DNA from 2 places in the Arthrobacter phoenicis genome. Region 2 is predicted to be linked to the other one. Evidence: riboswitches for the same ligand, from Rfam matches in the RefSeq annotation. Region 2 holds a riboswitch; the other holds the start of a gene.
The links. A riboswitch is a leader RNA that binds a small molecule or an ion and turns the genes downstream of it on or off. The one in region 2 is predicted to bind fluoride.
Positions count from the first base shown of each region.

Region 1 (3,203 bases), 2.7 Mb from region 2:
CAGTCATGTTCGGTGCTGGTGTTTGGCGGCTGGCCGGAGATCTGGGCCAGGTAATTCGGCAGCGAGTTGTGGGAGATGCCGTAGTAGCTGTCCAGCAGGACGCCCTGGGAGCGCAGGGTACCGGCCAGGTAGGGGGCGGGGGAACCGCTGTCCCAGACCCGGTCGAAGCCCTTGTTCTCAAGGTTGATCACGAAGATGTGCCCGGGCGTCCCGGTCCGTTGCGGCGCGGCGGCGGGGGACTGGCAGGCCGTGACCGCGGTGAGGAGCAGGGCGAGCAGGAAGGCGGCCCGTGCAGTGCGGCGGTGCGCGCTCCGGTGCGGAAGCAGGGTCACGGTCAGCTCCTCTCGGGACCGCCGGGGAAGACGTTTCCGCGCCTCCGGGTGGAGGAGCAACGGGGTACCCGGTTCAAAAACTGTGCCATGCCGCGGAGGCTCCGCTCCCGCGTGAAGCCTGTGAGTTCCCCTTGAATTTCGGTAGCCCGAAAATTCCGGGTGCCTTCCCGGCTACTCGGCGCTGGGCCGGCGGCGCTGCTGCTTCGTCGCGGAGCGCAGTTTCTTCCCGGCCAGCCGCCGCCGGGTGGAGCCGCGGGTGGGGGAGGTTTTGCGCCGGGCAGCGGGCCCGGGCGCCAGCGCCTCCGCCAGCAGGTGCGCCAAGCGGGCCGCGGCGGCCTCCCGGTTGCGGAGCTGGGACCGGCGCTCGGAGGCGGCGACGGTCAGGACACCGCCGGTCAGCCGGCCCTCCAGCCGGCGCGCCAGCAGCTCCCGCTGGTCTTCCCGCAGCGAGGGCGATCCGGTGATATCCCAGGACAGTTCCACCCGGCTGTCCGAGGTGTTCACGTGCTGGCCGCCGGGGCCGGAGGAACGCGAGAACCGCCAGCGCAGTTCCGACGCCGGGATTGTCAGGGAATGGTTCACCTCCAGGTCCATGCCACCAGCGTGTCACAGAACAGCGGGCCGTCGGCGAAACGATTGGCGGGCGACCCGGAGCCGCACCCGCCGCCGTCGGGCTACTCAACCGGCCGTCCGCCCTGCGGTGCGGCGTGGCGCGGGGCCGGGTGCGGCGTGTAATCTCTGAACACGGCGATGGATCCCGCCGGAACGGCCTGCACTCCGCACCCCGTTCGAACCGCCTCCTGGCTGATGGTTCCTGCCTTTGCACCAACGAAGGTGGGTGACCCGTGCTGACAGCCGCGTCGCCGCGACGCCTCACACAGACGCCACAGGACAGGAGCATCATGACACCTACAGGACCCGTCCCCGGTCCGGCGGACCCCGCCGCCGGGCAGCATTCCGCTTCCGAACACACCTCCGGCCCCGTCGATCGCATCGCCGGGCCCGTCGTCATGGGCGCGGTCCCGGGACAGCCCCAGGCCGTCGCCCACCGGGCCGCCGAGCTTGCCCTCAGCCTGGGTGTTCCCCTGATCTGCGCCTACGTGGATGTCAGCAGCTACCTCGCCGACGACCAGGCCGGCCACGACGGGACCCGGCCGATCGATCCCGACGGCATCGACGACGACGTCGAGGGGATCGCCGCGGCGCTGAAGGACCGGCTGGGGGAGACCCTGGACGCCGGCGGCGTGCCCTGGTCCTTTGTCGCCCTGGCCGGGGACCCAGCGCGGGCACTCGGCCGGCTCGCCGAGGCCAGCGGCGCCTCGATCATCGTTGTCGGGACGCGGGAGCGCGGCCTCGGCGCCCGTTTCGAGGAGCTGTTGGTCGGCTCGGTGGCGGTGCACCTGACCCACCGCCAGCACCGCCCTGTCCTGGTGGTCCCGCTCGCCCCGCAGCCCCGGCACCACGCGCGGGAGGACCGGTAATGGAACCCCGCACCCCGGACACCGTTCCCGGCGCCCGGCCGGACGGCACCCACGCCGTCGCCCCCGGCACCGGACACTCCGCGCAGGAGCCGGCACGCAGCCGGCGCCCGCTGCACCTGCACCCGGGCTTCCTGCTGCTGGTGGTGGCCGGCGGGATCGCCGGAACGCTGGCCCGCTACGGGCTCGGTTCCATCCTGCCCGCCCCCGGCGGCTGGCCGCTGCCCACGCTCGTGATCAACCTGGCGGGGGCATTCCTGCTGGGCCTGCTGCTGGAGGCCCTGATCCGCCGGGGCCCCGACGCCGGACGGCTGCGCGTCATGCGGCTGCTCCTGGGTACCGGGTTCATGGGCGCCTTCACCACTTACAGCACCCTGGCCCTGGAAAGCAACGGACTGCTCGCCGCCGGCCGCTCCCTCGACGCGCTGGCGTACGTGGGAGCCTCCCTGGTGGGCGGTTTCCTCGCCACCTTCGCCGGCATCCGGCTGGCCTCCGCGCGGCAGGGGGCACCCGAATGAGCCTGGTCACCGTCGCCCTGCTGGGCCTGGCCGGCGGCCTCGGCGCAGCCTCCCGGTTCCTGCTGGACGGACTGATCCGCAGCCGGGTCCGCGCCGCCCTCCCCGTGGCCACCATCGTCGTCAACGTCACCGGCTCCTTCCTCCTCGGCCTGATCGCCGGGGCCGTCGGAGCCCACGCCGCACCGGCGGAACTCCAGCTGATCGCCGGGACCGGGTTCCTGGGCGGCTACACCACCTTCAGCACCGCCAGCTTCGAGACGGTGCGCCTGGTCCAGTCCGGCCGGTCCGGGCTGGCGCTGGTCAACGGCCTCGGCACGGCCCTCGCCGCGGTCGGTGCGGCCGCCGCCGGCCTTATCCTGGGCGGGCTGCTGTGAGCTCCTCCGACCAGCCGGCACAGGCCGCGCCGGCAACGGCCGCGCGCCGGGAAAACCGGTTCGGCCCGATGGGCTTCGTCCTGTCCTTTGGTGTGGTCAGCATGCTGGCCGACGTCGTCTACGAGGGCGCCCGCGCCATCACCGGACCGTATCTGGCCACCCTCGGCGCCAGCGCCGTGATGGTCGGCTTCATCACCGGCGTCGGCGAGGCCGTGGCGCTGGTCCTCCGGCTCGGAACCGGGCCGCTGGCGGACCGCACGCGCAAGTACTGGCCGCTGACCATCACCGGGTACGCCCTGACCGCCGTCGCCGTCCCGCTGCTGGCCCTCGCCGGGTCCCTCTGGCAGGCCTCCGCCCTGGTGATCACCGAACGCTTCGGCAAGGCCGTCCGGACCCCGGCGCGCGACACCATGCTCTCCCACGCCGGGGCGACGCTGGGCCGCGGCCGGGCCTTCGCGATCCACGAGGCGCTGGACCAGTCCGGCGCGCTGGTGGGCCCGC
Region 1 covers NZ_JBDFMK010000001.1:37,157-40,359, reverse strand. Annotated here, with positions in the region: gene ABC337_RS00205 (alkaline phosphatase family protein) at 1-332, opposite strand, end outside; gene arfB (alternative ribosome rescue aminoacyl-tRNA hydrolase ArfB) at 504-926, opposite strand; fluoride riboswitch at 1,070-1,156, shown strand; gene ABC337_RS00195 (universal stress protein) at 1,235-1,813, shown strand; gene ABC337_RS00190 (fluoride efflux transporter FluC) at 1,813-2,328, shown strand; gene crcB (fluoride efflux transporter CrcB) at 2,325-2,702, shown strand; gene ABC337_RS00180 (MFS transporter) at 2,699-3,203, shown strand, end outside.
Region 1: linked by a shared signal. The riboswitch ahead of ABC337_RS00195 (universal stress protein) and the one ahead of ABC337_RS12960 (phosphatase PAP2 family protein) in region 2 are both predicted to bind fluoride.

Region 2 (3,203 bases):
CGGTAGTCCTTCACCGCACCTTGCCGGAACCTGGCAAACGTAGCTTCCACTTCGGCGGTGTAGTCCACTTCGTCCCGGTAGGGGCTGACGCTGACGTGTCCCCCGTCGATATGGATTTTGTAGGAGACCGCGTCCAGGTCGGCCCGGATCCGGTCGGCCTCTGTCCGGATCCGGGTAAAGAAACCTGACGAGGTGTAGGCGTCCAGGAAAGCGGTCAAGGCCCTGAACCCGGGCGACTGCAGGCCCAGGGCGGAAAGTTCCCCGCGCAGGCCGGTCACGGCTGAACAATAGGTCCGGGCCGCAGCCAGGACCAGTGCCTGTTGCTGCAGCCTGTAATGAAGCTTCCCTGCCTGGGCCAGCTGCTCGCGCACACTCTGCATCCCGCTGCTGAACCTTTCAACCGCATCCAGGCAGGACGGGATTTCCAGATCACGGAACACCTCATGCCGGAAGGCCACCGTTTCCGCATCCCGGCATGGGGAGTGGAAGAACGGGACAAGGTCATACCCGGCACGACCGGAAGTGACCGCCCCGATGATGGCATCAAGCTGCAGGTCCTTCAGGGTCTCCAGGAACAATGGCCCCTCACCATCGGGCACCACCCCGAGAACACTTACTGCCATGGCACCAGCGGTCCTGGCGGTGAACGTTACGGGGCCAAGCGTCGGCGCGGCACCACGATGGATTCCCCCTGTGGGGACTTCTTCGGGAAAGACCGGCATGTCAGGGCTCCGTCCGCCGAGAACTTCGGACAGGAACCATAGGCCGGGAGGCAGTTTGAACCGGGTATCCTGTCCGGTCCGGGCGGGATCCACCGCCTGAACACTATTTTACTCGTCCGGCGAACGAGGCGGTAGCGTCCGGATCAGGACCGGCCGCCGTTCAGGGTGCAGCTGGCAGCACGCGTGCCCCACAGACGACGTTCGCAAGCGAGGACCGCGGCCCCTAGGAGAATCGGTATGGCCAACCAGACAAGGTAGAGTTGGTCTCCGGCGATGGATCCCGCCTGAGCTGGACAGCTCGAACCGCCGCACGGCTGATGGTTCCTGCCTTTGAGACCGAAGGTAGGTGAGCCATGCCCGGCGACCGGGACCGGCCGCGCGAAATCCCCATCCGGCGCCAGGAATCTTCCCTGCCGCCCCTGCCCGCCCACAGGCTCCCCGGGGGTGGACCGGTGCCGCCGGCAGCACCGCCCTGGAACCCAGACCTCCGAGGCGCGACGGGCGCGTTGTCAAACGGTCCGATTTGAGACACCACACAATTCATGGGGCCGTGCTGCGGTCCGGGAGGAGAACATAATGGATCGTGACTTGTACCTGACTGTTATCGCGTTAGCCCGGCAGACGCCGTGGCTCCATGATTTTATGGCCGCCTACGCCCTGTGGGGCGGCCTTGTGCTCCTGTCATTGCTGCTTGTCGTCGGCTGGCTGCAAGGTCGGCGGCGAAAGGATGCTCCGGCCCGCTCAGCGTCCGCGCTACTGACAGGCCTTTCCGTCGTGACCGCAGTCCTCCTCAACCAGCACCTGATCTCCCCACTGATTGGCCGCGTCCGGCCGTGCAACGCCGTCGCCGGGGCCCAGGCCTTGCTGCCGTGCGGGCAGGACTTCTCGATGCCCAGCGACCACTGCATCATGGCCGGGGCGTTCATGGCAGGACTGTTCTTTGTCAGCAGGAAACTGGGAATCCTGGCCGTCATTGCGGCCGCCGTCCTGGCTTTCGGCCGTGTGTATACGGGCATGCATTACCCGACGGACACCGTTGCAGGTCTTGCCGCAGGAACGCTCATCGCCCTCGTACTCCAGTGGCTGCTCCATCGGCCGGTGTCGCTGTTGTTGGTGCGCCTGAACCGGACCCCGCTGGCAGTGCTGGTGCAAGCACCAAGGGCTTCCACCGCTCCACATCTGCCCGCTATCCCGGGAAAGTGACCGAACGGGCGCGGTTACCAGCGGGCCTTGCCCACCATGCGGAGCAGTTCCAGCCCCAACACGCGGTCCAGGCGGGTAAAGGTCGCAAACTTGCCGCCCGAGGCCAGGCTCTGGTCGGTTTCGAGCCGATGAAGCAGGGTCAGCACTGCGGCCGTGTTCAAGTCGGAGCTAAGAGCATGGTCGGCGGCTGCTAGAACTTCAGGCACAGCCGGCGCGGCCGGCATGTCCTTCCAGTTGGCCACCTTGAACCGCCACCGTTGCAAGGTCTCCCCAGCCCGGTGGAGCCTGGCCCGCGACAGAACGGCGGGACTGGCGTAGGGGAAGCGAAGGATGCAGAGGCGAAGCGCGAGCGGATCGTGGTCGCCGGGCAGGCTGGAGTCGAACGGCGCTCCGCACGGAGCAGGAGGTTGCACCGCGCCGATCTCCAGGATCTGCCCTGGCACGGGTGCCCTGGCGACGGTCCCTGCGGGTGCTGCGGCTCTGATGACGGCAGCTGCGGGCCCGCGGAGAAACGCCTCAATCTCCGATTCGGAGTGGCTGCGCATTGACGGCTCCCCGATCAGCGACGCCTTCTTCCAGTCACCTGGGCCAGCCGGCAGTCCGTTACCGTCATCGAGGACGGCCAGCAGCACCTGGATGCCATGCAGGTCCTCAGCCAGACGCCGGAGCACATCAGCAACCAGCAACACCCTCAGTGCCTGAAACGAGCTTTGCCCCAGACCCCGCACGTCTACTTTGACCCGCAAGGGGCCCTGCCCGGCCTTTACGCATGCAGCCGAACCGGTCGACGTGATCGGGTGTTCCTCTATGGCTCTTATGGCTTCCGCAGCCAACATTGGCCCCTCAACGCGAGTCATTCAGGACCCGGATGAGGACATCCTCGCCGCCGTTGTACCGCAGGGTCGCGACCCACAGCTGATAGGGCTCCTCCCCGGCCCTGACCGGCGGGAGCACCCGCGGTTTCTTCAAAGGCGCCGCCCAGCCCGGGATGTCCTCCTCACGGAGGGCTTCCAAGGCACTGGGCACCATTCTGTGCGGAAGTTCGGCCAGGCAGGCCCAGAAGAGCGCGTCCAGACCGTTGCCCTCCCCATACGGCGGAAGCCAGCGGGCGCGGCCGAACCGCGTCAGGTCCACCGCCGACAGCGGAGCATCAAATGATGAATTCACGCCTCATCACCTTCTTTGCCGGTCAGTCCACCCAGCCGGTCGCGCGCAGGTATGCCGCGCACACCTCATCGACCAGGTGGTCGGCCTCGAGCGTGGGGCTACAGCCGACGA
Region 2 covers NZ_JBDFMK010000001.1:2,743,148-2,746,350, reverse strand. Annotated here, with positions in the region: gene ABC337_RS12965 (MutS-related protein) at 1-815, opposite strand, end outside; fluoride riboswitch at 983-1,056, shown strand; gene ABC337_RS12960 (phosphatase PAP2 family protein) at 1,299-1,925, shown strand; gene ABC337_RS12955 (cysteine--tRNA ligase) at 1,940-2,614, opposite strand; gene ABC337_RS12950 (hypothetical protein) at 2,769-3,092, opposite strand; gene ABC337_RS12945 (inorganic diphosphatase) at 3,115-3,203, opposite strand, start outside.